DNA from 4 places in the Variovorax robiniae genome. Region 1 is predicted to be linked to each of the others. Evidence: predicted binding sites of a transcription regulator. Region 1 holds the regulator's gene; each other region holds the start of a gene.
The links. Region 1 encodes LexA, which represses DNA repair genes until DNA is damaged. Its sites were predicted from a motif close to ACTGTATNNNNATACAGT; they were not measured.

Region 1 (7,545 bases):
TCCGCGCTCGGCCAAGTTCTGGCCTCGGGCTTCCGCGCGCTCAACGCGAATCCGCGCTGCACCGAAGACGACCTGCGCGCTGCCATGGAAGCGGCCGGCCGTACCGTTGCGCACAAGCTGGAGCGCTGGCTGCCGGCGCTGGCGACCATAGCTTCCGCCGCGCCGTTGCTGGGGCTGCTCGGAACGGTCATCGGCATGATCGAGATCTTCGGCTCGCAGTCGCCGGCGAGCGGCGGCGTGGGGTCGGGTAACCCGGCGCAGCTGGCGCACGGCATCTCGATCGCGCTCTACAACACGGCCTTCGGTCTGATCGTCGCGATTCCGACACTGATCTTCTGGCGATACTTCCGCACGCGCGTCGACGAGTACCTGCTGAACCTGGAACTCGCCGGCGAGCGATTCGCGCGGCACTTGAACGCGCTGAGGAAATAGCCGAATGCCCCGTCACTTCCTGAACTCGCTGCCCCTCGCTCTTGTGGGCTGGCGCTGCGATCGCCTGTCATGACGCGGGACCGCATGCATTTCCGCCACGGCGCGCGCGACGAGCCGGAGATCAACCTGATCCCGTTCATCGACGTGCTGCTGGTGGTGCTGATCTTCCTGATGCTGTCGACCACCTACAGCAAGTTCACCGAGATGCAGTTGCGCCTGCCGGTGGCCGACGCAGACGCGCAACGCGACTACCCCAAGGAAATCATCGCCGCCGTGTCGGCCGACGGCCGCTACTCGATCAACAAGACCGTCCTGCCCGACCGCAGCGTCGAGACCGTGGCCGCCGCGCTCTCTTCCGCTTCCCGCGGTGGCAAGGATTCGGTGGTGGTCATCAGCGCCGATGCCAACTCCTCGCATCAATCGGTGATCACGGTCATGGAAGGTGCTCGCCGCGCCGGCCTGATGCAGATCACCTTCGCAACGCAGTCGGCCGCGCAGGCCGGGCGCTGAGTCTTGGATCTGCAGCAGGCATGGCTCGGTCGCGGCCCGCTGGCGTCGCTGCTGTGGCCTGTCTCGCTGATCTTTGGTGCGTTGGCTGCCGTCCGGCGCTGGCTCTTTCGGATTGGCGCGCTGCGCACCGAGCGCGTGGGCGTGCCGGTGCTGGTGGTCGGCAACGTCATCGCTGGAGGGGCGGGAAAGACACCGGTGGTGATTGCGCTGGTACGGCATCTTCGCGCGCGCGGCATCGAGGTCGGTGTCATCTCGCGAGGCTACGGCCGCAAGACGAATGATTGCCGGGAGGCGCTGCCCGGCGCCGATCCACGCGATGTCGGCGACGAAGCCGCGCTGACACGCCGCCTCACCGGCGTGCCGGTCTTCGTCGCGGCGAAACGCATCGAGGCCGCACGCGCATTGCTGCAGCACTATCCGCGAACCAGGCTCATCGTGAGTGACGACGGCCTTCAGCACCTGGCCCTCGCACGGGACATCGAGCTTTGCGTGTTCGACGACCGCGGCATCGGCAACGGTTGGCTGTTGCCGGCAGGGCCTTTGCGCGAGCACTGGCCGCGACGCTGCGACCTGGTGCTGCACACCGGCGCGCAACCGGCATTCGCCGAAGGCTTCCGCTCACAGCGCATGCTGGCCGACCATGCATTGCGCAGTGACGGCAGCCACGTCCCCCTCTCGGAAATGGTGGGCCAGCCCGTTGTCGCGTTGGCTGCCATTGCGAAGCCCGAGGGCTTTTTCGAGATGCTGCGGACGCGAGGCATCCGGCCCGATCGCTGCTTCCCATTGCCGGACCACTTCGACTTCGACGGCTGGCAGCGTCCGGCCGGAAACCAACTCCTCCTCTGCACTGAGAAAGACGCCGTCAAGCTCTGGCGCGTGGCGCCGGAGGCACTGGCCGTGCCGCTGGTGTTCGTACCGGAGCCCGCGTTCTATGCTGCGCTCGACGCAAAGCTATCATCGCTCGATGGACACCAAGCTGCTTGAATTGCTGGTCTGCCCCGTGACCAAGGGGCCGCTGACCTGGAACCCGGAGAAGCAGGAACTCTCCTCCCGCTCCGCACGCCTCGCCTATCCGGTGCGCGACGGCATTCCGGTCTTGCTGGAGAACGAGGCCCGAACCCTCACCGACGACGAGTTGGGGCTTTGAGCAACATCGGATCGATTCCGGGCGCCGCGGCTCCCGTGAGAAGCCATGAGGACGGCGCGAAGCCTCCGTTTGTCGTGCTCATCCCGGCGCGCCTCGCATCGACGCGCCTGCCGGACAAGCCGCTGGCCGACATTGGCGGGATTCCGATGGTGGTCCGTGTCGCACAACGCGCGCATCTGTCCAGCGCCGCGCGCGTCGTGGTGGCCGCCGATGACGCGCGCATCGTGGACGCTTGCCGGGCACACGGCGTCGAAGTGCTCCTCACCCGCACGGATCATGTGAGCGGCAGTGACCGATTGGCCGAGGCCTGCGTGCTGCTCGGACTGGCCGACAATGAAATCGTGGTCAACGTCCAGGGCGACGAGCCATTGATCGATCCGTCGCTGATCGATGCGGTCGCAATCACGCTGGCCAACGAACCTGACGCGTCCATGAGCACTGCAGTGCACGCCATCGATTCGACCGAAGACTTTCTGAATCCGAACGTGGTCAAGGCCGTGCTGGATGCGCGCGGTCATGCGCTCTACTTCAGCCGGGCGCCGATACCGTGGTGGCGCGACGGCCTTGCCAACAAGTCCCTGAGCGCCTTGCCGTCGCCGGCGCCTTTGCGGCACATCGGCATCTATGGCTATCGCGCCGGTTTCGTGCGCCAGTTTCCGACGCTGCCGCCCGCGCCCATCGAATCGACCGAGGCGCTCGAGCAACTGCGCGCCATGTGGCACGGACATCGCATCGCGGTGCACGTGAGCGACCATGCGCCGGGCCCTGGCGTCGACACGCCCGAAGACCTGGTGCGCGTGCGTGCGCGCATCGCCTCGATGGCATAGGCCGAGACCGGCTTTCCCCGAGGAAACACGGCAAATGCCCATGCTATCCTCGACGCAGTCATGACCCTGACCTTGCCCGAGCGGCATGCGTGGGGCGTCAATCGATATCCCAAGAACCCTTTCGAGGACACCATGAGACTGATTTTGTTGGGCGCCCCCGGGGCAGGTAAAGGCACGCAGGCGACTTTCATCTGCAAGAAGTACGGCATTCCGCAAATCTCGACCGGCGACATGCTGCGCGCAGCCGTCAAGGCCGGCACGCCGCTCGGGCTGCAGGCCAAGTCGGTCATGGAATCGGGTGGACTGGTTGGCGACGACCTGATCATCAACCTCGTCAAGGAACGCATCACGCAGCCGGATTGCGCCAATGGCTTCCTGTTCGACGGCTTCCCCCGCACCATCCCGCAAGCCGAGGCGATGAAAGCCGAAGGCGTCAAGCTCGACTACGTGCTCGAGATCGAAGTGCCCTTCTCCGACATCATCGAACGCATGAGCGGCCGCCGCTCGCATTCGGCATCGGGCCGGACCTACCACGTCAAGTTCAATCCGCCGAAGGTCGAAGGCATCGACGACGTGACCGGCGAGCCGCTGATCCAGCGCCCCGATGACAAGGAAGAGACGGTGCGCCACCGGCTCGACGTCTACAGCCAGCAGACCCGACCGCTAGTGGACTACTACGCGACCTGGGCCAGGACGGAGCCTGGCGCCGCGCCCAAATACCGCGCGATTGCCGGTGTGGGCAGCGTCGATGACATCACGCAGCGCGCCTTTGCGGCCCTGAGCAGCTAAGCGTTCAGAAGGGTCCGGCGTCGGGCCCCACTTCTGCCGTACCGCTTCAGCGCGGTGCTTGACGAGACAGCAGTTCGAGCATCAGCGCGATGCGCGCCTTGACCGGACTCAAACTGCCGGCGTCGCGCAACGCATCCCCGGGTTTCGGCAAAATACGGCCACTCGTGCAGCGGGTGGCGCGCAACACCGCGATGCCGGCTTCCTGCGCCCTGAAGGCAGCCGCTTCGAGCGCATGGTGCAGCGTTCCATTGCCAGTGGCGCCCAGCACAAGTCCCTTCACCGCGGCATCGCCTTCAAGTGCCTGCTCCTGGACCAGCGCATCGACGATCGCGCCGCTCGCACCGGCATGGCTCAGGATGATCTCCACGCGAGGCGCAGCACTGGCGCGTGAGATGGCATCCATGTCCGCAGCAGACCACTGCGTGTTCATCGAAGGCCACGCGCGCACGGAGCGAACCGCGCTCTCCTCGACGTAGCCGATCGGTCCCGCGTCACCGGAGGCGAACGCGTCAAGCCGATAGGTGTGCACCTTCTGCACATCGATCGCCCCGTGGATCACGCCAGCGCACACCGCCAGCACGCCGCGCGCATCCGCGGTGGCGGCCGTGACCACCGCATCCCGCACATTCTGTGGACCGTCCGGCGACAGCGAGGTCGCCGGTCGCATCGCACAGGTCAGCACCACGGGCTTCTGCGAGCGCAGCACCGAATGCAGAAAGAACGCCGTCTCTTCCAAGGTATCGGTGCCATGCGTGATCACGATGCCGGCGACATCGGATTGCTCCAGCCAATGGGTGCAGCGCGCAGCAAGGCGCTGCCAGATCGCGAAGTCCATGTCCTTGCTGTCGACCTGCGCCACCTGCTCCGCGTGCAGCGAGACGCCAGCCACGTCGATGCCACCCAGCAGATCTGCTACGCCGACCTCCGCTGCCGTGTAGCCAATGTTGTCGCCAGGCTGCGCGGCGCGGCCGGCGATGGTGCCTCCCGTGCCGAGCACCACCACCCGCCTGGACCCCTTCGCTGACTTGCTCGCGACCATGCTTGCCATCTTTCAGAAACTGGTTAAAAATACAGCTACTGGATATTCAGCCAGTGCCGCTAGGAGTCAAGCGCATGCTCAACCTGTCGAACTTTGCCGTCAAGCTTACCGCCCGCCAGCAACAGATCCTGGACTTGATCCAGAGCGCGATTGCTCGCACCGGCGCGCCGCCAACACGTGCAGAAATCGCGGCTGAACTCGGCTTCAAATCCGCCAACGCGGCCGAGGAACACCTGCAGGCCTTGGCACGCAAGGGCGTCATCGAACTGGTCAGCGGCACTTCCCGCGGCATCCGCCTGAAGGGCGAGGTGCTCCGCGCCATCAACGAAACGCGTTCCAGCCAGTATTCGCTGGGCCTGCCCGGCATGGCGCAACTGGCGCTCCCACTCGTCGGCCGTGTCGCGGCAGGTTCGCCCATCCTTGCGCAGGAACACATCGACCAGACCTACTACGTCGAGAACACGCTGTTCCAGCGCCAGCCCGACTACCTGCTCAAGGTGCGCGGCATGTCCATGCGCGATGCCGGCATCATGGATGGCGACCTGCTCGCCGTGCAGGCCACCAAGGAAGCGCGCAACGGCCAGATCGTCGTCGCCCGCATCGGCGATGAAGTCACCGTCAAGCGACTGCGACGCAACAAGCAGGTCATCGAACTGCATGCCGAGAACCCCGACTACCCCACCATCATCGTGCAGCCCGGCGAGCCCTTCGAGATCGAGGGCCTGGCCGTCGGCCTGATCCGCAACACGATGCTGATGTAGCCAATTTCGACTGCCGCAGGTGGCGGGCGTATGGCGAAGAGGCCATCACCCTGTTGCAGTCGACCTGAAGAAATCCTGCCTGTGTTCAACCTCTGACCAAACTGGAGTTCACATGGGAATCGCTTTTCTGACCTTGGCCGAAATCTTCACGCCCCTTCAATCGCTGGCCAATCGCTGGATGCCGGCGCGCAACCGGACCGGCTTGCGCTACGTGGCGGTCCGCCCCGGCTGCACCGCCCGCGCATCCGCAGGCAAGGCGGCGCCAGCCGCCCGACCCTTGCGCGTGGTGCGCGTACTCGACGCGCAGCGCACCACCAGCGGCGCAGGCCGCGTCGTCATCTCGGGCCGCATGGCTGACGTCTGCGCCGAACTCGACCGGCTCGCCGCGCTGGAAGCCGCGGACGATGCCAGGCGCCTGATGCATTGAGTCAAGGCTGAACAAGTCCCCGAGCGTTGCGGGCGCTGATGCGCGCCACGCGAGGGGCATGCGGCCTTGCGAGCGCGAGACCGACGGCGCACGGCCGTCGAGGGGGCAAGGCACAATAACGCGCCATGAATATCGTGATCCTCGACGACTACCAGGATGCGGTGCGCAAATTGCGTTGCGCCAGCAAGCTCGACGCCTATGCCGCCAAGGTCTACACCAACACCGTCAAGGGGATCGGACAGCTGTCGGTGCGATTGCGGGACGCCGATGTAATCGTGCTGATTCGCGAGCGCACGCAGATCTCGCGGCAACTGGTCGAGAAGCTGCCCAAGCTCAAGCTCATTTCGCAAACCGGCCGGGTGGGCAGCCACATCGACGTGAACGCATGCAGTGAGTTGGGCATCGCGGTGGCCGAGGGCAGCGGCTCGCCACTGGCACCGGCCGAGTTGACCTGGGCATTGATCATGTCCGCGATGCGCCGGCTGCCGCAGTACATCAGCAACCTCAAGCATGGCGCCTGGCAGCAGTCCGGCCTCAAGTCGGCGTCGATGCCACCGAACTTCGGCCTGGGATCGGTGCTCAAGGGCAAGACGCTGGGCATCTGGGGCTACGGCCGCATCGGGCAACTGGTCGCGCGCTACGGTCAGGCCTTCGGCATGCAGGTCATCATCTGGGGCCGCGAGGCGAGCTGCGCCAAGGCGCGCTCCGACGGGCTGCAGATCGCGCCGAGCCGCGAAGCGCTGTTCGAGATGTCCGATGTACTGTCGGTCCACCTCCGGTTGATGGATGAGACGCGCGGCATTGTGACCTTGGCGGACCTGTCGAGGATGCGGCCGACCGCGCTGTTTGTGAACACGTCGCGCGCCGAGCTCGTCGAGTCCGATGCGCTGCTCGCGGCGCTCAATCGTGGCCGGCCGGGACTTGCCGCGATCGACGTCTTCGAAAGCGAGCCGCCGCTGCAGGGGCACGCACTGCTGCGCCTGGAGAACTGCATCTGCACGCCGCACATCGGCTACGTGGAGCAGGAGAGCTACGAGCTCTACTTCGGGCAGGCTTTCGACAACGTTGCCAGTTTCATCAAGGGCAATCCGACCAACATCGTCAATCCTGGCGCGTTGCAGGTTCGTCGTTGAGCCGCCCTCCGCTCCCAGCCGCGCTCTGGGCGTTGCTGGCGGGTAATTTCGTCATCGGCACCGGCGTCATGCTGGTCGCGGGCACGCTGAACGAGATCAGCGGGTCTTTCGGCGTGAGTGTGGCGGCCGCAGGGCAGGTGATGACCGCCGGCGCCTTGGTGGTCTGCTTCGGCGCTCCGCTGCTGGCGGCCTTGGTCGCGGGCTGGGATCGGCGCGCGCTGCTGGCCCTGACGATGGTCTGGTACGCGGTCTGCAACGTGGCAGCGTCCCTCATGCCTAGCTACATCGGACTGCTGCTCACGCGCATGCTGACGATGCTCGCCCCGGCCATCTTCACGGCGCAGGCCGCGGCATCGGTGGGCATGCTGGTGCCGGCGGACCAACGCGGGCGGGGCGTGACCTTCGTCTTCCTGGGGTGGTCGATGGCCTCGGTGCTGGGCCTGCCGCTGGGCGCGTGGCTGGGTGGCCACTACGGCTGGC
Region 2 (7,545 bases), on a different contig from region 1:
GAAATGCTCGTCGTGCTTGTCGAACTTGCCAGCCGTAGGCGTGAGCGCGCGAACGATGTCCTGCGCCACCGACGGTTTTTCTGCAATCACCAGAGTCTTGGTCATCTTTTCTCTCTATCTACAATCTGCCGCTTCTCGCGTGTGTACGCGCGCGCACGCATACGTGTGCATATTCAAACTAACAGACTTCGGCGATGCCTTCCAAATCCCCTTTGAACCCAGGTCGCCGTATCCAGACGCGCCGCTCCGAAGTCCACGGCAACGGTGTTTTTGCCGTGCAGGACATCGCCGAAGGCGAGACGATCGTCGAATACAAGGGTGAGGTGATCAGCTGGAAGGAGGCCCTGCGCCGTCATCCGCATGATCCGGCGCAGCCGAACCATACCTTTTACTTCCATATCGACGACAAGCATGTGATCGACGGTAAGGTGAACGGCAACGCCGCCCGCTGGATCAACCATGCCTGCGCACCCAACTGCGAGGCCGACGAACAGGACGGCCGCATCTTCATCAAGGCCCTGCGCGACATCGCCGCCGGCGAGGAGCTCAACTACGACTACGGCCTGATCATCGACGAGGAGTACACGCCGGAGTTGCTGGCCGAGTACCCGTGCTGGTGCGGTGCCGAGACCTGCCGCGGCACCTTGCTGTCGCCGAAGGACGAGGATGAGGGCGCCAGGGTGGAGCCGGTCAAGAAGAAGAAAAAGAAGAAGACGGAGAAGGCAGACAAGGAAGGCAAGGCCGCGAAGGCGGAGAAGGCCAGTAAGAAAGCCAAGGCCGCGGGCAAGGCGGACAAGCCGAAGAAGGAAAAGAAGGCCGGCAAGTCGGGCAAGAAGGCCGCGAAAAAGGCTGACAAGTCGTGACGAACACCTGGCCCGTCACCGAACTGCGCACCGCGCTCGGCGCGCTGGTGGCAGGCCTTTCGGTCGAGGTGGTGCCCGAGATCGACTCGACCAATACGGAGCTCATGCGCCGCGCGCGTTCGGGCGTTGCGGCGCCGGTGCTGCTGGTGGCCGAGCGCCAGACCGCGGGCCGTGGTCGCCTGGGACGGCCCTGGCAGAGCGCGGCCGAAGCAGGGCCGGGCACGCTCGATGAATCGCTGACCTTTTCGCTGGGGCTTCCGCTGGCGCCGGCCGACTGGTCGGGCCTGTCGCTGGCCGTCGGCGCCAGCGTGGCCGCCAGTCTCGATCCGGAGGGCACGCAGCTCCGCCTCAAATGGCCCAACGACCTGTGGACCGTGCAGGACCGCAAGCTCGGCGGCATCCTCATCGAGACGGCCATGCCGCAGGGCGGCGACGGGCAGCGCTTCATGGTGATCGGCATCGGCATCAATATCGGCCCGCGTCCGGCCGAGGGGCTGGCCACGGCACCCGCCTGGCTGCGGGAATTCCGCCCAGATGCGAGCGCGCCGCAGGCCCTGGCCGCCATCGCGGCGCCGCTGCTGCGCAGCGTGTTGCGTTTTGCCGCAATGGGATTCGCGCCCTTCGCGCAGGACTTCGCTGCGCGCGACGCGCTGCGCGGGCGCGCGGTCAGCCTGAGCGACGGCACGGCAGGCGCCTGCGAGGGCGTGGGCCCGGGTGGTGAATTGCTGGTGCGGACGGCCGCGGGCTTGCAGTCGGTCAGCAGTTCAGAGGTCAGCGTGCGGCCGGCGGGCGAGGCCCAGGCATGAAGCAGGCGCGCCTGCTGCTGGCCGGCCTGATGGCGCTCAACGTGCTGTACTTCGCATGGACCCAGGGCTGGCTCGCCATCTTCGGCACGGCGCCCGCGTCGCTGTCGGAGCGCGAGCCGCAGCGCATGGCCTGGCAGATCCGGCCTGCGGCCTTGCAGATCCGCAAGGAGTCGGAGCCGGTGGCAACTCCGCCCGACGCCGCGGCATCGCCGTTGGTGCCGCCAACAGCGGCCACTCAGGGGAGCCCGTCGGCCCCGGGCACGCCGAGCACGCCGCACGCCGAACACGAAGGCCTCTGACCTCTGCACGGTCCGGCCTCGCGAATGCGGCTCGCGAGTTCGACGGGATCCCGCTCGCAAGCGAGCAGGATGCGCACCGGCCCCGCGGCTTAACTCGTCTGGAAGCGCACGCTGAACAGCGCCCCGCGCGGCTGCCGGTCCGGCCGCGCATCGCCCAGCTCCACCGATGCGTTGTGATGGCGCGCGATCTCCATCACGATCGGCAGGCCCAGTCCGGAACCGTCGGCCTCGTTGCCCAGCACGCGGTAGAAGGGCTGGAACACCAGCTCGCGCTCATGCTCGGCAATGCCGGGCCCCGAGTCCTCCACCTGCAACAACGTGATCCGCCCGAAGGGGTCCGAGAGCACCCGCGCGGTGATCACGCCGGGCCGTTCGCTCGATGAGGGCGTGTAGTTGATCGCGTTGTCGATCAGATTGCGCACCAGTTCCTTCAGCAAGGTCGGGTTGCCCTGGATCATCACGCCCGACGCGCCGGCCTCGACGCCGTCGTAGCCCAGGTCGATGCGCCGCTCGATCGCACGCGGCACCGCCTCGCGCACCACCTCGATGGTGATGCGCGCCAGGTCGCAGCTCTGCCTTGCGACGGCGACGCCGCCGCCTTCGGCACGGGCCAGTGCCAGCAACTGGTTCACCGTGTGCGTGGCCCGGATGCTGGCGCGACCGATCTGCTTGAGCGATTGCTTCAGGTCTTCCGCGCTTGCGCCCTGGCGCTGCGCCAGGTCGGCCTGCATGCGCAGCCCGGCCAGCGGGGTCTTCAACTGGTGCGCCGCGTCGGCCAGGAAGCGGCGCTGGGTCGCGATGGTTTCGTTCAGCCGTCTCAGCAGTCCGTTGACCGACGCCACCAGCGGTGCGACTTCCACAGGCACCGCGCTGTCGTCGAGCGGGCTCAGGTCGTCGGACTTGCGCTCGCGGATGCGGTCTTCCAGCTCCGACAGCGGCTTGATGCCGCGCACCAGCGCCAGCCAGATCAGCAGGATCGCCAGCGGCAGGATCGCGAACTGCGGCAGCAGCACGCCCTTGATGATCTCGGTGGCCAGCACCTCCTGCTTGCGGCGCGTCTCGGCCACCTGCACCAGCACCAGGCCGGCGCCGGGCAGGCGCGGCTGCACCCAGGTGTAGGCTACGCGCACCGTCTCGTCGCGCATCCGGTCCTCGCGGATCAGCACGCGTTCGTTCGATGGCGACTCGTCGTCCGGCGGCGGCGGCAGGTCGGCGTCGCCGCCGAGCAGGTCGCCTTCGGCATTGCGCACCTGGTAGTAGACATGGTCGGTGTCGTCGGCCCGCATGATGTCGCGCGTCGGCTGCGGCAGGTAGAACTGCACGCTACCTCCCTGCACCGTGACCAGCGTGCCCAGGGTCTGGACGTTGTATTCCAGCGCCCGGTCGAAGGGCCGGTTGGCAATGCCCTGAGCCACCAGCCAGGTCACGCTGATGCTCACCGGCACCAGCAGCAGGAGCGGCGTGAGCATCCAGTCCAGGATCTCGCCGAACAGCGAGCGCTGGCCGCGATTGAAGAATCTCAATTGACGTTTTCCATGGAAATGAAACGGATTGTCAATTGTTCGCAAGTTCCCGCATATCGAAGCGGAACAGGGCCGATGGTCGCGCGACGGATTCCACGCGTTCACCCAAGAAGCGGGGGCGATCTCGAATCTGCCGCGCCAGCAGCCTCGAGGCTGCCGTGCCTCGCTACGCCTGGATCTTCTCCAGGCAGTACCCCAGCCCGCGCACCGTCGCGATGCGGATCGGGCCCTTCTCGATCTTCTTGCGCAGGCGGTGGATGTAGACCTCGATCGCGTTGAGGCTCACCTCCTCGCCCCATTCGCACAGCCGCTCGACCAGCTGGTCCTTGCTGACGAGCCGGCCGGCGCGTTGCAGCAGCACTTCGAGCAGGCCCAGTTCGCGCGCCGACAGCTCGATCATCCGGCCGTCGATGGTCGCCACCCTGCCCGCCTGGTCGTACACCAGCGGGCCGTGACGGATGGCATTGCTGGTGCCACCCATGCCGCGCCGCGTGAGCGCTCGCACGCGAGCCTCCAGCTCCTGCAACGAGAAGGGCTTGGCCATGTAGTCGTCGGCGCCGTAGTCGAGGCCCTTGACGCGCTCCTCCACGCTGTCGGCTGCCGTCAGCACCAGCACCGGCAAGGTGGAGCCGCGGGCGCGCAGGCGCTTGAGGATTTCCAGGCCGTGCAGGTTGGGCAGGCCGAGGTCGAGGATCAGCAGGTCGAACTCGCTGTTGGTCATCAGCGCGGCATCGGCCTGCGAGCCGGTGGCCACGTGGTCGACGGCGGCGCCCGAGGTGCGCAGGCTGCGCAGCAAGGCATCGGCCAGGACCTGGTCATCTTCGGCAATCAGGATTCGCATGGGGGTGTCCCGTTGGTCTTGTGTCCTCCCTGCGCTTGTAGCTTTCAGGCCGAGATTCTAGGAGTGCGTGCATGCCCTGCCGCTCACGTGGCATAGGCCTCCAGCCCGATCATCACCACCGTCGCCACCTCGTCGCCCACGCTGGCGCGAAACTCCTGCTCGGCCTGCGCGACGGCGCGGCGGAAGGCATCGAGCCAGGCCAGCCCGTCGGTGGTGAACATCACGCGCCGCGCCCGCGCATCGAGCGGATCGGGCCCGCGCGTGACGATGCCCCAGGCCTCGCACTGGTCGACCAGCATCCCCATCGCCTGCTTGCTCATGCCGGCGCGATCGGCGAGTTCGGTCAGGCGCGAGCCGTTGCGCGCCAGGTGCCGGGTGATGTGGATGTGGGCGGCGCTGACCTGTTGCCGTGCCGCGAGGTTCGACAACGCCAGCGGCACCTCGATGTCGTGCGCCATCAGCGTCAACACGCGCTCGTCGAAGCGGCGCATCGCATGGCCGAGCAGGCGGCCCAGGTGGGTCTGCCGCCAGTCGTCTTCGTGGGGTGCCGTGGTCATGGCGCAGATGGTAAAGCAAACTGACTAAAAATCGCCTTTACGGATTTATACAGCCGCATACACTACTGTTCAAGCATCCAGCCTGTTGTCAAACACAGATGCCAAAACCAAACACAACCCGTTGATATTCAAGGAGATTTTTCATGGACGCACTCGTCAAGGGCACCAGCATCTCGGTCCCGAACAGCGAAAAGGCCAAGGCACTGCAAGCCGCGTTGGCGCAGATCGAAAAGCAGTTCGGCAAGGGCACGATCATGCGGCTGGGCGAGGGCGAGGCGCTGGAAGACATCCAGGTGGTCTCCACCGGCTCGCTGGGCCTGGACATCGCCCTGGGCGTCGGCGGCCTGCCGCGCGGCCGCGTCATTGAAATCTACGGCCCGGAATCCTCGGGCAAGACCACGCTCACGCTGCAGGTCATCGCCGCCATGCAGAAGCAGGCCGGCACCTGCGCCTTCGTCGATGCCGAGCATGCGCTCGACGTGCAATATGCCCAGAAGCTCGGCGTGAACCTGTCCGACCTGCTGATCAGCCAGCCCGACACCGGCGAGCAGGCCCTGGAAATCGTCGACTCGCTGGTGCGTTCCGGCGCGGTGGACCTGATCGTGGTCGACTCGGTCGCCGCGCTCACGCCCAAGGCTGAAATCGAAGGCGAAATGGGCGACTCCCTGCCCGGCCTGCAAGCCCGCCTGATGAGCCAGGCCCTGCGCAAGCTGACCGCCACGATCAAGAAGACCAATTGCATGGTCATCTTCATCAACCAGATCCGCATGAAGATCGGCGTGATGTTCGGCTCGCCGGAAACGACGACCGGCGGCAACGCGCTGAAGTTCTACGCCTCGGTGCGCCTGGACATTCGCCGCATCGGCACCATCAAGAAGGGCGACGAAGCCATCGGCAACGAGACCAAGGTCAAGGTCGTCAAGAACAAGGTCTCGCCACCCTTCAAGACGGCCGAATTCGACATCCTCTTTGGCGAAGGCATCAGCCGCGAGGGCGAGATCATCGACATGGGCGTGAATGCCAAGATCGTCGACAAGTCCGGCGCCTGGTACGCCTACATGGGCGAGAAGATCGGCCAGGGCCGCGACAACGCCCGCGAGTTCCTGCGCGAGAACCCCGAGCTGTCGCGCGAGATCGAGAACAAGGTGCGCGAATCGCTGGGCATTCCGCTGCTGGCGGCCGATGCGGGTGCGCCCGAAGCGCCCGCGGCCAAGCCTGCGAAGGCGGACAAGGCCGACAAGGCTGAAAAGTAAGCGCCACCCATCGATGGCATTTGCAGCCCCTTCCCTCAAAGGCCGTGCGCTGCGCCTGCTGAGCCAACGAGAGCATTCACGCGCCGAACTGGAACGCAAGCTCGCGCGGCATGAGGAAGAGCCCGGCTCCCTGGGCCGGGCGCTCGACGAACTCGCCGCCAAGGACTTCATCAGCGAGGCGCGCGTGGTCCAGTCCGTGTTGAACCAGCGTGCGTCGCGCATGGGCGCCGCGCGGGTCCGGCAGGAACTGGCCCACAAGGGCATCGCGCCGGAAGCCATTGCGGATGCGGTGGCCAGCCTGCGCGAGACCGAACTGCCCCGTGCATTGGAAGTCTGGCGTCGCCGATTCGGCGTGCCGCCGGGGGATGCGGCCGATCGAGCCCGGCAGATGCGTTTCCTCCTGGCCCGCGGCTTCTCCGCCGACGTGGTCGCCAGAGTGCTCAAAACGAACGCAGACAACAATTAAAAGTGCCCATCGGAGGTGTGGGCTGGCATGATTCGAAGAGGCGGCGCAGACCGCAAATTCGGGAGAGAAATCGTGTCATCGAATGCTTCATCGGCGGCTTCGCCGTCGCTCATGCGCACTGGTCTCAAGGCCAGCGCGGCCTACGCGAGTTCAGTTGTCGCAGGCGCACTGTTGGCGCTGGTGTTCGGCGGCGGCGCGTTCGCCTGGTACCTGAGCCGCTTCAATGGGCCGGGCATGTTGGCAGGCCATGCGGGCAGCGTCGGCGGCGTGCTGGCGATGCTGGCCTCGCCGCCCTTGCTGGTGGCCATGTTGATGATGCTGTTCGTCCCGCTCTACGTGATGATCGGCGTCAAGCAGGGTCACGCTGGGGCGCTGCAACAGATCGTCAGGGCGCATGGCCGCACCATTTCGCAGCGATCGGCGGCGGCTATCGCGGGCCGCATCGAGGCCATGCCCCGCACGCACGGCGCATTGCAGCGTGTGCCGGATTGGCTCACCGTCGAAACGCTGGGCCGTCAACTGGAGCCCGTCCTGGGCGAGAGCAAGGCGGTGCGCGCCGCCATCGGCTTCGTGCTCGCGCGGTTGCCGCTGTCGGACATGGTGGCGCATTGGCAGCAGACCCAGGGCGAATTCGGCGCGGCGGCGGCAGGCGCGGAAGACCCGGCCTTGCGCTCCATGCTCACCCAGCGCATCGGCGATGCCCTCCAGGAGGCGGCAACGCCCTCGCACAAGATCTGGTGGATCGCGATCGGTGCACACGCCGCCCTGGTGGTTGCCGGCTTCTACCTGACGCGCTGACGCAGTGCTGCGCTCCATCGCATTGCCGCGCATCCTCCTGCGCGGTGGCGTCGAACTTCCTTCCGCCGATCAGGCCGCGTCAGCCTCGTCTGCGCCCAGCGGCGAGTCAGCCTTGTGCGCAGCGATGTCGCGCACGTTC
Region 3 (7,545 bases), on a different contig from region 1:
CCAAGGTCGCGGGCGTGGTGGGCCATATCAACTCCGGCAGCGCGATCCCGGCCGGGCGCATCTACAGCGAATGCGGCATTCCGCTGATCTCTCCGGGCGCCACGAATCCCCAGTTCACCAAGCAAGGCTACAAGAACGTGTACCGCCTGGTGGCCAACGACAACGCGCTCGCCACCGGCCTGGCACGTTATGCGGCCGAGCAGTTGAAGGTCAAGCGCGTGGTGGTCATCGACGACCGCTCCGCCTACGGCCAGGGCGTGGCCGAGGTGTTCGAGCGCGAGGCGCGTGCCGCGCACATCCAGGTCATCTCGCATGAGTTCACCACCGACAAGGCCACGGACTTCCAGTCGATCCTGACCGCCATCAAGGCCAAGAACGCGCCCGCCATCTTCTTTGGCGGCAACGATGCGCAGGCCGGTCCGATGCTGCGCCAGATGGAGCAACTGGGCATGGGCGACGTGCGCCTCATGGGCGGTGACGGCATCTGCACCACGCAACTCGGCAAGCTGGCCCAGAACGCCAAGCCGCTGGCCAATGTCGTGTGCGCCGAAGGCGGGCTTTCCGTCGAGAAGATGAACAACGGCAAGGCCTGGAAGGCGAAGTACGACCAGCGCTTTCCCAAGGAGTACGTGCTGTTCGCGCCCTATGCCTACGACGGCGTGATGGTGATGGCCGACGCGATGAAGCGGGCCGGCTCGACGGACCCCGCCAAGTACATGGCGGAACTCCCCAAGACCAACTACCGCGGCTTGTCGACACGCGTGCAGTTCGACAGCAAGGGCGACCTGAAGAACCCGCAGTTCACGCTGTACACGTACCAGGACGGTGTCAAGACGCCGCTGTACGACTGATGATCATTGACGACTACCTTCGCAAGACGCCGACTTCGGCGCAGTGGTCGCAACGTGCTCGCAAGAGCATGCCCGACGGCGTCACGGTCGATACGCGCGTGTTCAATCCGTACAGCCTGTACGTGGCCCGCGCGTCCGGCGTGCACAAGACCGACGTGGACGGCAATGTACTGCTGGACTTCTTCGGCGGCCATGGCGCCATGGTGCTGGGGCACTGTCATCCGCGTGTCACGGCGGCGGTCACCGAGGCGATGGGCCGCGGCGTCCAGTACGCCGCCTGCCATCCGCTGGAAGTGGGTTGGGCCGAGCGCATCGTCCGGCACATTCCCGGCGCCGCGAAGGTGCGATTCACCGGCAGCGGCACGGAGTCCACGATGCTGGCCTTGCGCCTGGCGAGGACACGCACCGGCCGCGAATGCATCGTTCGCGTGGCCACGCACTACCACGGCTGGCATGACTTCGCCACCTCGGGCTACAACGCGCAATTCGACGGTTCGCCTGCGCCCGGCGTGCTGGGCGAGGTGGCGGCGAAGACCTTGCTCGTGCCGCCCAACGACATCGCGGCGCTCGAGCAGGTGTTCGCGCAGCACGGTGCGTCCATCGCGGGTGTCATCGTCGAGCCGCTGGGCTCGCACTTCGGACTGGTGCCCGTGGCCGACGCGTACTTGCAGCGATGCGCCGATCTGGCGCGCTCGCATGGGGCGCTGTTCATCCTCGACGAGGTGGTGTCGGGCTTCCGCATCGCACCGGGCGGTATCCAGAGCCTGCTGGGCCTGCGGCCCGACCTGACCTGCCTGGGCAAGGCGGCCACGGGCGGCATGCCGGGCGGCGCGGTCGCGGGCAGCGAGGACGTGATGGGCATGCTGCAGTCGTCGTCGCCGCGCAAGGTCTTGCACCAGGGCACCTTCACCGGCAATCCGGTCACGGCGGCAGCGGCGATCGCGGCCATCGACGAGATCGTCGAGAAGGATGTCTGCACGCACATCAACGCACTGGGCGACTACGCACGCGCGAGCCTCAACGACATGTTCGACCGCAAGGGCGTGCGCTGGCTCGCTTATGGACGCTATTCGGGCCTGCACCTGATGCCGGGCTTGTCGCCACGAGGTTCCGATCCGTTCGCGATCACGCGCGGGGAGGTCGCCAAGCCTTCCGCGGAACTGGCGGCCGCGTTGCGCATGGGCCTGATCCTGGAAGGCGTGGACATCGGTGGGCGCGGGACGGTGTTCCTCGCCTGGCCGCATCAACGCGAGCACGTGGACCAACTTGTCACGGCCATGGACCGTGTGTTGGAGCGCCTGGGCGAGGATGGGTTGCTGGACGCGTACGAAATGACGCAGGCGACCGCCTGAACCTCGCGTCTCGCGGGCTCGGCAGCTACGCCGCCCTCAGCGTCTGCAAGGGCGATTCACCATAGCGCTTGCGATAGGCCGTGCTGAATCGCCCCACATGGTTGAAGCCCCAACGCAGTGCGATGTCCGTGACCTGCGCCCCGGGTGGCGCACTGAGCAGGTCCTGCCGCGCCCGCTCCAGCCGGGCGGTGCGCACATAGGCCATCGGCGACTGTTGCAGGTGCTTCTGGAAGGCCAGGCACAGGCCGCGGACACTGGCACCGCTGGCCTTGGCGACCGTCTCCAGCGTCAGCGTTTCATACAGGTGCGCATGGATGAAATGCTGTGCCGCGCGCACCTGGCGCGGCGCCGCGGCGCGTTGCGACTGCGACAGGCGCACTGAATAGTTGCTGCCCTGGCGCAGCAGCAGATGATGGATGAGCGCTTCTTCCTGCACCGGCAGCAGTTGCGGCGCCAGCGCCTGCGAAGGCATGTGCAGGCTGCAGAAATGACTGGCGAGCTGGTGCTGCCAGCTGCGGCCCGTGTCGTTGTCGAGATGCAGTTCAGGGTCGAACTCGATCGGCCGGCGCAACTCGTCGTCGAGGAGGTTGCGACACGTGTTCTCCACCCGTTCGCGCGGGATCTTCACCAGCAATTGGCGGCAGCCCTCGTGCCAGTCGAGTTCCAGGCCGAGGCTGGGCGAGATCACCGCGCCGGTGCTGGGTGAAGCCGCCACGGGCCGGCCGTCCACGCGGATCGCGGCGGAGCCCGCCAGCGGCACCTGGAACAGCACGAAGCCGTCGAGTTGCCCCGGTTCGATATGCACGGCCGCGCCGTACTGGAGAACGAAGAAGGAGAGCGAGCCCACATGCGCACCGAACAGTGCCGCATCGACCTTGCCCTTGCCCCAGGACAGGTCGTGTTCCTTGAATGCGAGGGCGGTCTGGTGCTTGACCACGTCGGGGTCGTCGGAGACGAACACAGGCGACTGGCAAATCGGCTGCATTTCCGAACTGAACCACGCTTCCATGAAGTGCCCTTTGCACTGTGTGCCGCCGCAGCGGAATTGAACCTGGAAAAACTGATACCGATCACGGTGTACTCAGGCGCATCCAACTGCTTGTTCCAGGTTCAACCGATTTCGCGTCGAATTATAGGAATCGGGTCGCACCGCTCTCATAGGGTCTGTATTGACCCACCCCCGAAGCGCCTGCGGCGCCCGGGCGGCCGCCATAGGCGGCTGCTCTTGCGGGCCGTCCAAGCCTGCGCAGGCAGGCTTGGAGCCGCGGCCCTCAGCCCCTTCGAGGGGGCGCACCCAGTGGCCCGGCAAAGCCGGTTCCACGGGTGCTCCCGAACAGAACGCACGGACGGCATGCGTCGTTGGTGTTTAGAAGTGGTATTCGGCGCGGATCTGCGGCGTCTTGGCGAGCGAGCCCGGGACGCTGCTGGGGTTGCCGAACTTGTTGCGCCAGTACTGGTATTCCAGGCCCACGCGGAACTTGTTCTTGCCCCAGTTGAGCGGCACGCCCGCGTCGTACCAGAGGATGCCGTCGAAGTTGGTTTCGGTCGCCGTGTTGTTGCCGAACTCGTCCTTGCCCTTGGGCGCGATCCAGTTCAGGTAGCCCTCGAAGGACAGGTTGGTGTCACCCAGCGGTATTGCCCAGGTCACGCTGAGCGCGGGGTGCGTCTTGTAGTAGTAGCGGCGGTCGATGCTGTTCGGCTCGTTGCTTTCCCACAGGGCCAGCACGCCGATGTTGAGGAAGCCGGGCACGTCCATCATCACCGTCGGGCCGAGCACGACCATCTGCTTGCGCGAGGCGTAGCCGGGGTCGTTCTTGTGGTTCCAATCGAAGCCGCTGGTGATGCCCAGGCCGCGCACCGGGCCGAAGGCGAAGCTGCTGCCGGTGATCTTGCCGAGGTCCAGCGTGTTGCGGTAGACGATGTAGGTCTCGGTCGCGTCGCTGTCCTTGCTGTCGGACTTCAGCACGTCGATGTTGAGGTAGTTGGTGCCGTACTTGAAGCCGTCGGCATGGGTGAAGTTGACGATGTTCTTGGCGATGTCCTGCCTGTTGTAGGGCTCGCGGAACTGGGTCCCGTAGCGGTAGCCGATGGAGGTGTCGCTCCAGTCGAGGAAGTCGGCATGGGCGAAGGAACTGGCGAAGGCGAGGGCGGCGAGCGCCGAGGCGGCTTTGAATTTCATCGGGGAACTGTTGTTGGGGACATGGAGAAAGCGCCTGGGGGCGCGACACATCTGGTTGCAACATTTGTGCCAAAACTGACCGATGGGTCAGTAGCGATTGTAAGACCTGTAAGGGTATACCCTTGTCTCTCCCTTCCGGACTCGACTGGACTGTCAAAAAGAAAAACCCGGTGGGCTCGAAATACTGTATAAAAATACAGTTATCGATTCCATCATGGGCCTCCTTTCCCTCGACCCTTTCTTGACTTCGGGGCGTCACAACGTCTGGCGCGGCGACGAGCTCGGCGGCGCCGACGCACAGATTGTCGCGACCGGCCATGCGGCGCTGGATGCGCAGTTGCCTGGCGGCGGCTGGCCGGTTGGCGCGATGACGGAGGTGCTCCAGTCCGCGCCCGAGGCGCATGTCTGGCAACTGCTGCTGCCCGCGCTGGCGCAGGCGGTGCAGGCGCGTGGCGGGCCGGTCGTGCTGATCGGTGCGCCGCAGGAGCCCTTCGGGCCGGCGCTTGCGGCGGGGGGCTTGCCGGTGGAGGCCTTGATGTGGATCCGAGGGGAGGCTGCGGGCGCCCGCCTTTGGGCCTGCGAGCAGGCGCTGCGCTGCGCCGACATCGCGGCCGTGCTGGCCTGGCTGCCGCAGGCGCGGGTGGGTGAGTTGCGTCGGCTGCAACTGGCGGCCGCGCAGCATGAAGGGCTGCTGTTCGTGTTCCGGCCGGAATCCGTGGCGCAGAACGCTTCGCCCGCGCGGCTGCGCCTGCAGGTGGTGCCGGAAGCGGAAGGCCGGATGCAGGTCCACCTGCTCAAGCGCCGCGGCCCGCCGCTCGCAGCGCCCCTCACGCTGCCGGCGCGCAACGGGCGCATGACGGCGCTGCTGGCTGCCAGCCAGTTGCGTCGCAAGGCGCGGTTGCAGCAGTTGGGCGGGGTGCCGGTGGAGGCGGGGGCGACGGTGGTGAGCATTCCACTTGGGCGGCAGCGAGGTCTCGAAGTGCCGGGCGTGGGGGCCGAGGTTCGCGCCGGGCCGAGCGCTTGGAAAGGAGCACCCAGTGCACTGGATCGCCCTGCGCTGGTCGCCTGAATCCGGCCTCCCGCGCGATGCGCTCGGCTGGTGGGCGCTGCAGTTCACGCCGCGCGTCACCTGGCTCGACGAAGGCTTGCTGCTCGAAGTCTCCGCCTGCGAACGCCTGTGGGGTGGCCGACTTTCGTTGATGCGCCAGATTTCCGCGTCGAATCCGTCAGAGGCGCCCGTACAGCGGGTCCAGGGCGCCACCAGCCTCGTCGCGCTGGCTCGCCTTCGCATGTTCGCCCGCGGCCAGAAGCCGCCGGCAGATGTGCCGGCCGCCTTGCCGCTCGACACCCTCAGCGCGGCGCAACCGCACCTGGACGTGCTGGCCCGTCTCGGCTGCCAGACCTGGGGCGATGTCGCGGCGCTGCCGCGGGGCGGGCTGGCAAGGCGCTTCGACACGACCCTGAGGACTGCACTCGACATCGCCTGGGGCCTGCGCCCCGACCAGCACACCTGGCTCACGCTGCCCGACGTGTTCGAGCAGAAGCTGGAACTGCCCGCACTCGCCGAAACCGCGCCCGAGCTCATGTGGTCGGCCAACCGCCTGCTGTCCGCCCTGCAGATCTGGCTGCGCGGCCGCCAGCGCGGTGCGGTGGCACTGGAGCTGGAATGGACGCTCGATCTCCGGCGCCTCAACGGCGTCGACCTGCCCCCGCACCAGCACATCACCGTGCGCACGGCCCAGCCCACGCAGGACATGGCGCACCTGCGCCGCCTGATGAGCGAGAAACTGGCGCTCACCCAGCTCGCCGCTCCCGCGAGCTGGCTGCGCCTGCGCACGTTGGAGACCGCGTCCTGGGCCGGCGCCAGCACCAGCTTCCTGCCCGAGGATTCGCGCAAGGGCGACAAGCTGCATGAACTGGTGGAACGCCTCAGCGCGCGGCTCGGCGCGCAGCAGGTGCTCGTGCCGGTGACGCAGGCCGACCATCGGCCCGAAGCCATGCAGGCTTGGCAACCGGCGCTGGGCCGCCCCCGCGCCGCCAAGCCCGCCTTGCAACCCGATGGCTTGTATCCGCCCTGGCTGTTGCGCCAACCCCTGCCGCTGGAAATTCGCGGCGGCCATCCCTATTACCGCGGCAAGCTGCGCCGCCTGAGCGGCCCGCAGCGGCTGGAGGCGGGCTGGTGGGGCGGCAAGGAGGAAGAGGGCGGCCATCCGGCGGTGCGCGACTACTACATCGCCGAAAGCCCCGAGGCAGGGCTCGTGTGGGTGTACCGCGAGCGCCTCTCCGCCCCGCTGGCCCTGGACCAGGCGCCGCGCTGGTACCTGCAAGGCCTCTATGCCTGAACTCAGCGACAAGCAACTGCAGGCGCGCATCCCGCATCCGCTGCGCGTGCCGCCCAAGCCATCGATCGTGCCGGGCCTGCCCGATTACGCCGAGCTGCATGCGCTGAGCAACTTCAGCTTTCAGCGCGGCGCATCGAGCCCGGAGGAACTGGTCGAACGTGCGTATCAACTCGGCTATCGCGCGCTGGCCCTCACCGACGAATGCTCGGTGGCCGGCGTGGTGCGGGCGCATGTCGGCCTGCGCGATCATCTCGAGGCGCTCACCGAGTACGAGCGCACACATCCGGAAGAGCCGAAGCTGCCGCGCAATCCGGGCTTCCGCGTGCTGCTCGGCAGCGAGTTCGACTTCGGCCGCTTCCGGCTCGTGGCGATCGCGCACGATCTCGAAGGCTGGGGCAACCTCTGCGAATTCATCACCGCCGCGCGCAACACCTCGGCGCCCAAGGGCGAATACCGCGTGGACTGGGCCACGAGCGACGTGGCCTCGCTGCAGCGCTGCGAAGTGCTGTTCGTGCCGCGCCGCGTGCCCGGCGAGATGCTGGACCTGGAGGCTGCCGGCGCCGATGTGGCGAGCGCCTTCGCGCTGTTCGGCGCCCATCTGTGGATTGCCGTCGCGCTGCAGAACGAGATCGACGACGACCTCTGGCTCGCCTCGCTGCAGCAACTCGGTGCGCAGGCCGGCGTGCCCCTCGTGGCTACCGGCGACGTGCACATGCACAAGCGTTCCCGCAAGCCCCTGCAGGACGTGGTCACCGCCATCCGCGAAGGCAAGCCAGTGGGCGAATGCGGCTTCGCACTGCAGCCCAATGCCGAGCGCCACC
Region 4 (7,545 bases), on a different contig from region 1:
CATTGCCAGAAGCCGCTGGTCTGCGACAACAGCGCCACGTCCATGCGGCGCTCGTACATCCAGAACTCCAGCGGGGCCGCCGCGCCCGCGAGCACGCGCGCACGCGCATCCTCCGCCTGCGCGACCAGCGCGTCCACTGCATGCGTGGTGACGATCTCCTCCGCCTCCCAGCCACGCGAGCCGACGGTGACCGTATGACCGCTGGCGTCGCGCGCGTACATGAGCTTGCGATGCCCGTTGAGCGTCGCATTGCCCTCTTGCGGGACGGCGTCGATGTCCATCGCTACACGGCTTCCAGGTGGACGAAGCCACTGGAGAAGCGACCGCTCTCCGGCACGAACATCAGCAGCTTGTGGCCCTTGCGCACGCGGCCGGACTTGAACAGCGCATCCAGCATGATGAAGGGCGAGGCAGCGCCGGTGTTGCCCATCTGCCTGAGGTTGCTGAACCAGCGCTCGCACGGGATCGGCAGGTCCACTTCCCGCAGGCACTGCTCGATGGGTTGCGCAAAGAAGTGCGAGGACATGTGCGGCAGGAACCAGTCGATCTCCTCCACCTTGAGGCCACGCCGCGCGATGATGTCGCGCAAGGGTTCCTCGATGGTGGCGCGCACGATGTTCTCGTTGAGCAGGCGCACGTCCTGCTTGATGGAGAAGATGGACTGCGCATGCCATTGTTGGGACGGCGTCTGCATCCAGCCTTGCAGCGCGCCGCCGGCATCGCGGTCGGCGCCGGCGTACATGCACACGGGCAGTTCATTCGCGGCGGAAGACAGTTCGATCCAGTCGACGCGCAGCGACAAGGGCCCGCGCGGTTCGCGTTCCAGCAGCACGGCGCCCGCGCCGTCGGACAGCATCCAGCGCAGGAAGTCCTTCTCGAAGGCGATCTCGGGCCGCTCTTCGAGCAGTTGCACCTTGTGCGCGAGCTCGGCCTCGAAGTTCGCGGCCATGAGCAGCGGCGACACCAGTTCCGAGCCGGTGGCCACGGCGCGCCGCGCATCGCCAGCCCGCACCGACAGCCAGGCATGCTTCAGCGCCGCCGTGCCGGACAGGCAGACGCCCGCGCAGGACACCGCTTCAAGACGCGGCCAGCCCAGTTCGCCATGCACCATCACCGCGTGATTGGGGATGAGCTGGTCGGGCAAGGTGGTGCCGGTGGCCAGGCAATCCACCGGGCCGATGTCCTCGCCCAATGCGCGAACGGCATTGGCGGTGAGCTGGGCGTTGGTCATGGCCACCTTGCCGGTGGCGCGATCGATGGCGTAGTGGCGCGACTGGATGCCGTTGCTGCGCAGGATCAGGCGGCGCGCGCGCGAATCCTTGCCGCCGATGCGGCCAAGGACATCTTCGATTTCGTCGTTGGAGACCGGCGAGAAGGGCAAATAAGCTGCGGAACGCGTCAGGAATACATCAACTGTCATAACGGTGGCATCGGTCTGTGGCCGAGCCCGAGGGCAGCTCAAAGCGGGTCTTGATTTTAGTCAGTTGCCCCCTGAAGAGCGGTCGCAGCAAGGCCTGCAGGCCCAGGCTCACGGGCACAAGTGTGACGATGAGCGCGAACAGGAACAGCACATAGGCCAGCACCAGCGGCCGGCGCTGCACGCTGCCGGGCCGCCCCACCGCCATGATCAGCTTGCCCCAGAGGAAGAAGCTGCGCGTGCCGGCCTTCTCGCTGACGTAGAGCCTGGGTTCGGCCACCACGGCGCCCAGGCCGGCCAGCAACGGTTGCGTGCCTTTTTCGGCGTCGCCATGCAGGCCGTCGCGCAGCGCGAGGCCGAAGCGGCGTGCGCCGGTGATCTGTGCTTGCGTGAGGCCCGCGTCCGGCATGCCCCAGAAGCCGCGCTTGCGGCCGAACAGCAGCCAGGCCGGGGTGGTGATGAAGGTGGCCAGGGTGGGACCGGGGTCGGTCAGCACCACGTTGTCGATCAGCCGCGCGCCGGTTGCGGCCAGCAGCGTCTTGAGCTTCTCGTGCGCCGTGAGCCACATGTTGCGGCAGGCGATCACCGTGACCACCGGCTTGCCCTTCAGCAGGCGCGCCGCCACCGGATGCTGCAGGAAGGCGGTGATGGGCTGCGACGGCGCCAGGAACCAGACCTGCCATGGGAGGATGACCAGGTCGAACGCCTCGTCCCCCGTCAGCGACAGGGGCGCGAGCGGTGGCGGGCGCATGTGCGCCGTCTCTGGGAAGGCGTCGAAAAAGGCCAGGATGGGCCAGGGAAACGGCAGCGGCTGCAAGGGCTGCAGCGTCTCCACGTGCACCTGGATGCCGGGATCCGCCTGCAGAGGCTGGAGGATCTGGTCTGCAACGGCGTCGAGTTGCCCCGTCTGGGAATAACGAATGGCGAGCACACGCTTGGGTGGCGCGGTCGCGCTCAGCGGAAGGGAAGTCACAAGGGCAAGAGGCGGGGAGGACTTCCGAGTGTAGGGGATGTGACATTGTGAAATCTCTGTGGCGTCCACAGGGCGCGACACTGCGGTGCGCTGCTGCCCTCTCGACGGCGCGTGTAGATTCGGCGCCATGCTCCTCTCTCCCGCCTTTGTAGCGGCCTTCCTCGCCGGATCGGCCGCGCTGCTGCACGTCTCACGCGGGGCGCTGCGGCAACCCGGATCGCACGGCTTCTATCGCTTCTTCGCCTGGGAATGCATCCTGCTGCTGGTGCTGCTGAACCTGCCGGTCTGGGGCGACGATCCGCTGGCACCGCATCAACTGTTGTCGTGGGTCTTGCTGGTCGCCTCCGCATGGTTGCCGGTGCATGCGGTGCGCCTGCTCAAGCGCGTTGGCCAGCCGACGGAGGAGCGCAAGGACGAGGCCCTGCTCGGCTTCGAGAAGACCAGCACCCTGGTCACCAGCGGCGCCTTCCGCTACATCCGCCACCCGATGTATGCCGCGCTGATCTTCCTGGCCTGGGGCGCCTTCCTCAAGCAGTTCTCGTGGTTCGGACTGGTGCTGGTGCTGGCCGCGACGGTGCTGCTGTTCATCACCGCCCTGCGGGACGAGAAGGAGTGCCTGCAGCACTTCGGCGAGGCCTACCGGGCGTACATGCGCGGGACGCGGCGCTTCATCCCGTTTGTGCTGTGAATATCAGAACAGGCTCCCCTGCCCCAGAGCCCCAGGCGGGCGGAAGGCCTCCAAGTCCATGGGAATGCGCTCGCGGTTGAAGCCGATGCGCTGGGTCGCCTTCTCGAAGCGCTGGCGGATCAGTTCGGCCCACAGGCCGCTGCCCTTCATGCGCGTGGCGAAGTCGGCGTCGTAGTCCTTGCCGCCGCGCATGTCGCGGATGCGCGCCATGATGCGGCCCGCGCGCTGCGGGTAGTGCAGTTCGAGCCACTCCTTGAACAGTGGCGCGACCTCCCAAGGCAATCGGATCACGTTGTAGAACGCGCGCCGTGCGCCGGCCTCCCAGGCGGCTTCGAGCACCTTCTCCATGTCCTCGTTGACGAAGGGAATCTGCGGCGAGACGCTCACGCCGACCGGCACGCCCGCATCGACCAGCGTGCGGATGGTGCGCAGCCGACGGTGCGGCGCGGCGGCGCGCGGCTCCAGCTTGCGCGCGAGATCGCCGTCGAGCGTCGTCAGGGTGATGTAGACGGCAGCCAGACGCTTCGCCGCCATCGGCGCGATGAGGTCCAGGTCGTGCTCGATGGCGCTCGACTTGGTGACGATCGCGAAGGGGTGGCGCGTTTCGTTCATCACCTCGATGACGGAGCGCGTCAGGCGCAATTCGCGCTCGATCGGCTGGTAGCAATCGGTGGCGGTGCCGATCGCGATCTGGCTGGGCCGGTAGTTCTTCTTGCCGAGTTCGGCGCGCAGCACTTCGGCGACGTTGCGCTTGGCGATGAGCTTGGTCTCGAAGTCCAGGCCCGGCGACAGGTTGAGATAGCTGTGCGTCGGCCGCGCGAAGCAGTAGATGCAGCCGTGCTCGCATCCGCGGTACGGATTGAGCGAGCGGTCGAAGGGAACGTCGGGCGAATCGTTTTCGCCGATCACGGATTTGGCATCCTCGAAGCGGACCTCGGTCTGCGGCGCGGATCTTTCTTCCGAAGCACCTTCCTCCAGCGTGCCCCAGCCGTCGTCGTACGCGTCGCGCGCATTCTTCTCGAAGCGATGCGGTATGCGCGTCGCCGCGCCGCGGCCCTTGAGGGCATGGACGGGAATGAAGGTCTCGGTCATGGCTGAAATACTGGATGTATTCACAGTATCTCTCTACCCGTGTCCGAACGCCAGCGCCCAAGTCCATTCCCCTCGTCGGCGCCTCTAGGGTTTACCCCTAAAATGTTAATTTCCGTCAAACATTAGAGAGGGTTCACCATGCCGATCGCCATTGCTTGTCTCGTGAGCGTGGGTGTTGTCGTCGCTTCTTATTTCGTCACGATGGACAAGTCCTCCGATTAGGACTTTCGACTTGGTTCGCCGGCGGCCATGCCGGCGTGTGGCCCTCCGTCCTAATTGCAGTCTCCCTGGACGACGCGTAACATCGCGATACATAAGATACAGGGTGCGGATCGATGTCGCGGCAGGTCGCCGGGACCGTCCTTGCCCGCAGGGGGAAGTGATGAGATCTGCATACCGCGTTCTGGGCGTCCAGGGCAACGCGCAGCCTTGGGAGATCGAACGCGCGTTCAACAAGGCGCTGGCGACATTCACGCGTGAGCGCCTCCGTTCGGATGCGAGCGCAGGCGCGCAACTGGCGGATGTCATGGAAGCCTACAAGGTGCTTCACAACCCCGACATGCGTGCCGCGCATGACCGCAAGCTGGCGCAGGCCGTGTCGTCGGCGCCCGTTGTTTCCTCCTGGGTCGAGATCCGCTATCCCGAGGGCAAGGCGCCATCCCGATGGGCGCGCACGATCATGCTCTTCGCCCTGTTGCTGGCCGTCATTGGCGGCGGCGCGTGGTACCTAGAGCACCAGCGCGACCGGGCCGCCGCCGAGGCCGCCGTGGTCAGGGCCCGTGAAAGCGCGCGGCAGCAGGCGCTCGCGGAAGCCCAGCACCAGCGGATGATCGAGGCGCACCTGGTCGAGACGTCGCGCCGGGACGCCGAAGCAAAGGAACTCGAGAATCGCCGGCAACGTGACATCACCCAAGTCAAGGCGCAGCGCGCGGACACCTCGTATCCGCACATCCGGACGGTTGCGGCGGAAGACGACGAAAGGGCCGCGTTGTCGCGATAGATCGGACCCCGGTGGGCTAGAACTCCGCTTCCAGCTCGTCGATGGCCTCCGGCTCCTCCCTTGCCGCGGCGATCCACTCCTGCATCTCCGGCAACGCCATCATGTGCTTGACGTAGGCCGCGCAGGCCGGTGGCAGCTTCACGTCGTAGGTGACGAAGCGCGTGACCACCGGCGCATACATCGCATCCGCCAGCCCGGGCTTCTTGCCGAAAAGATACGGCCCGCCGTATTTCGCCAGGCACTCCTTCCAGATCTCCACGATGCGGTCGATGTCGCCCTGCGCGCGCGACCAGATCTTGAAGTTGGGAAAGCGGGCCTTGACGTTCATCGGCAGCGCGCCGCGCATGCTGGCGAAGCCCGAATGCATTTCGCCGCAGATGGCGCGGCAATGGGCGCGGGCCTTGACATCGGTGGGCAGCAGGCCGGCCCTGGGCTTGATCTCGTGCAGGTATTCGCCGATGGCCAGCGTGTCCCACACCTTGAGCCCTTCGTGCTGCAGCGAGGGCACCAGCATCGATGAGGAGAGCAGCAGCATCTCGGCCTTCATCGCCGGGTCGTCGGGCGGGATGACCTTTTCGACGAAATCGAGACCGGCCAGCCGGCACATGAGCCAGCCGCGCAAGGCCCAGGCGCCGTAGTTCTTGCTGCTGATCGTGAGGACGGGTTTGGACATCGGGATGCTCCTGGGGCTGTGGTGGTGCCGGTCTCCGGCCTGTGGCCGTGCAAGGCCCATGCCACACACTTCGGTCGATACGCTGCTTGGCCCGCAACTTGCCTTCAGGCTCCCATGCTTTACCGGGCCTACCAAAACCACACCGACATGCTGTCTCCGCTGCGGCTCGGTGCGCAGTTCCTGGGGGCCTCGTTGTGGAGCGAAGGCTCCGAGCGCACCGCGGTGCGGCAGATCTCGGCGCAGATGGAGGTGTTCTCGCGCATGCGGCTTACTCACACGCGGCCACGTTGGGGTATCGACACTGTGATGGTCGACGGCGAGGAATCGGCGGTGCACGAGGAGCCCATCCTGAAGGCGCCCTTCGGCACCCTGCTCCATTTCCGCAAGGACACCAAGGCGGTGCATCCACCGGTGCTGCTGGCCGCACCACTGTCGGGCCACTTCGCGACGCTGCTGCGCGAAACCGTGCGCACGCTGTTGCGCGACCACGACGTCTATGTGACCGATTGGCACAACGCGCGGGACGTGCCGCTGTGGCAAGGCCAATTCGGCCTCGACGAATACACCACGACGCTGATCGATTTCATGGCCGCCATCGGCCCCGGTGTGCACCTGGTGGCGGTGTGCCAGCCCTGCGTGGCCGCGATTGCCGCAACGGCCTTGATGTCGGAGGACGACCATCCCGCCACGCCGCGCAGCCTGACGCTGATGGCCGGCCCGGTCGATTGCCGCATCAACCCGACCCGGGTGAACGAACTGGCGACGGAGCGGCCGATCGGCTGGTTCAAGCGCAACCTGATCAGCCGCGTGCCTTGGCCGCATGCGGGCGCGGGGCGCAAGGTCTACCCCGGCTTCCTGCAGCTGAGCGCCTTCATGAGCATGAACATGGACCGGCACAAGAAGCAGTTCCGCGACCTCTACGCGCACCTCGTGGAAGGCCGCATGGCGCAGGCCAACAACATCCGCGAGTTCTACGACGAGTACCTTGCGGTGAACGACCTGCCGGCCGAGTTCTACCTGGAGACGGTCGAGCGCATCTTCCAGACCTATGACCTGCCGCGTGGGGTGCTCACGGTGGGCGAGCGCACGATCAATCCCGCAGCCATCCGACGCACCGCATTGCTCACCGTCGAGGGCGAGCGCGACGACATCTGCTCCGTGGGCCAGACCGTGGCCGCGCAGGACCTGTGCAGCGGCATCCGGCCCTACCTGAAGGCACACCACCTCCAAGCCGGCGTGGGCCACTACGGCGTGTTCAGCGGCAGTCGATGGAACACGCAGATCTATCCGCGGGTGCGCGAGACGATCCACGCGGCCGCCGAAATCATTCGTTGATCCGCCTGTAGTCAACGTCTGACACAACAAGTCGCAGACGCGCCTTGCGCCCTTCGAGGGCCTGCGTTTCAATGAATCGCTCGCAAGCCCAAGGACGAATCAATCCGTCCGGTCACAGGGAACACAGTGCAAATCCATCATCAGCATTTCGGCGAGCAAGACAGCTGGCTCTTTCGCGAAGGCACCCATGCCCGCATGCATGACAACCTCGGTTGCCACGTGCATGCGGATGGCAGTGGTGCCACCTTCGCCGTGTGGGCGCCCAACGCAGAGGCCGTGTCGGTCATCGGCGACTTCAATGGCTGGGACGAGACGGCCCTTCGCATGCATCCGCGGCCCGACGGCAGCGGCATCTGGGAAGCCATCG

Region 2: recA (recombinase RecA) is a predicted target of LexA. The motif match lies at 4,954-4,971, and genes of this name have one in related genera.
Region 3: imuA (translesion DNA synthesis-associated protein ImuA) is a predicted target of LexA. The motif match lies at 4,566-4,583, and genes of this name have one in related genera.
Region 4: WKW79_RS05220 (PA0069 family radical SAM protein) is a predicted target of LexA. The motif match lies at 4,180-4,197, and genes of this name have one in related genera.

Annotation. Positions count from the first base shown of each region.
Region 1 covers NZ_JBBKZS010000007.1:27,958-35,502, forward strand. Annotated here, with positions in the region: gene WKW79_RS17470 (MotA/TolQ/ExbB proton channel family protein) at 1-432, shown strand, start outside; gene WKW79_RS17475 (ExbD/TolR family protein) at 517-942, shown strand; gene lpxK (tetraacyldisaccharide 4'-kinase) at 946-1,926, shown strand; gene WKW79_RS17485 (Trm112 family protein) at 1,907-2,089, shown strand; gene kdsB (3-deoxy-manno-octulosonate cytidylyltransferase) at 2,125-2,916, shown strand; gene adk (adenylate kinase) at 3,049-3,705, shown strand; gene WKW79_RS17500 (asparaginase) at 3,752-4,744, opposite strand; gene lexA (transcriptional repressor LexA) at 4,819-5,505, shown strand; gene WKW79_RS17510 (hypothetical protein) at 5,618-5,932, shown strand; gene WKW79_RS17515 (D-2-hydroxyacid dehydrogenase family protein) at 6,058-7,065, shown strand; gene WKW79_RS17520 (MFS transporter) at 7,062-7,545, shown strand, end outside.
Region 2 covers NZ_JBBKZS010000016.1:99,014-106,558, reverse strand. Annotated here, with positions in the region: gene WKW79_RS27750 (DNA topoisomerase III) at 1-105, opposite strand, end outside; gene WKW79_RS27745 (SET domain-containing protein) at 195-863, shown strand; gene WKW79_RS27740 (biotin--[acetyl-CoA-carboxylase] ligase) at 860-1,669, shown strand; gene WKW79_RS27735 (hypothetical protein) at 1,666-1,968, shown strand; gene WKW79_RS27730 (sensor histidine kinase) at 2,058-3,491, opposite strand; gene WKW79_RS27725 (response regulator) at 3,658-4,332, opposite strand; gene WKW79_RS27720 (MarR family winged helix-turn-helix transcriptional regulator) at 4,416-4,889, opposite strand; gene recA (recombinase RecA) at 5,033-6,142, shown strand; gene recX (recombination regulator RecX) at 6,156-6,608, shown strand; gene WKW79_RS27705 (hypothetical protein) at 6,720-7,406, shown strand; gene yiaA (inner membrane protein YiaA) at 7,476-7,545, opposite strand, start outside.
Region 3 covers NZ_JBBKZS010000008.1:297,990-305,534, forward strand. Annotated here, with positions in the region: gene WKW79_RS20415 (branched-chain amino acid ABC transporter substrate-binding protein) at 1-851, shown strand, start outside; gene WKW79_RS20420 (aspartate aminotransferase family protein) at 851-2,203, shown strand; gene WKW79_RS20425 (AraC family transcriptional regulator) at 2,229-3,212, opposite strand; gene WKW79_RS20430 (outer envelope protein) at 3,570-4,382, opposite strand; gene imuA (translesion DNA synthesis-associated protein ImuA) at 4,597-5,451, shown strand; gene WKW79_RS20440 (Y-family DNA polymerase) at 5,420-6,724, shown strand; gene WKW79_RS20445 (error-prone DNA polymerase) at 6,717-7,545, shown strand, end outside.
Region 4 covers NZ_JBBKZS010000002.1:212,765-220,309, forward strand. Annotated here, with positions in the region: gene WKW79_RS05200 (DarG family dialkylresorcinol biosynthesis protein) at 1-281, opposite strand, end outside; gene WKW79_RS05205 (beta-ketoacyl-ACP synthase III) at 284-1,420, opposite strand; gene WKW79_RS05210 (dialkylrecorsinol condensing enzyme) at 1,410-2,390, opposite strand; gene WKW79_RS05215 (methyltransferase family protein) at 2,518-3,078, shown strand; gene WKW79_RS05220 (PA0069 family radical SAM protein) at 3,082-4,170, opposite strand; gene WKW79_RS05225 (hypothetical protein) at 4,496-5,170, shown strand; gene WKW79_RS05230 (glutathione S-transferase) at 5,187-5,843, opposite strand; gene WKW79_RS05235 (polyhydroxyalkanoate depolymerase) at 5,958-7,178, shown strand; gene glgB (1,4-alpha-glucan branching protein GlgB) at 7,305-7,545, shown strand, end outside.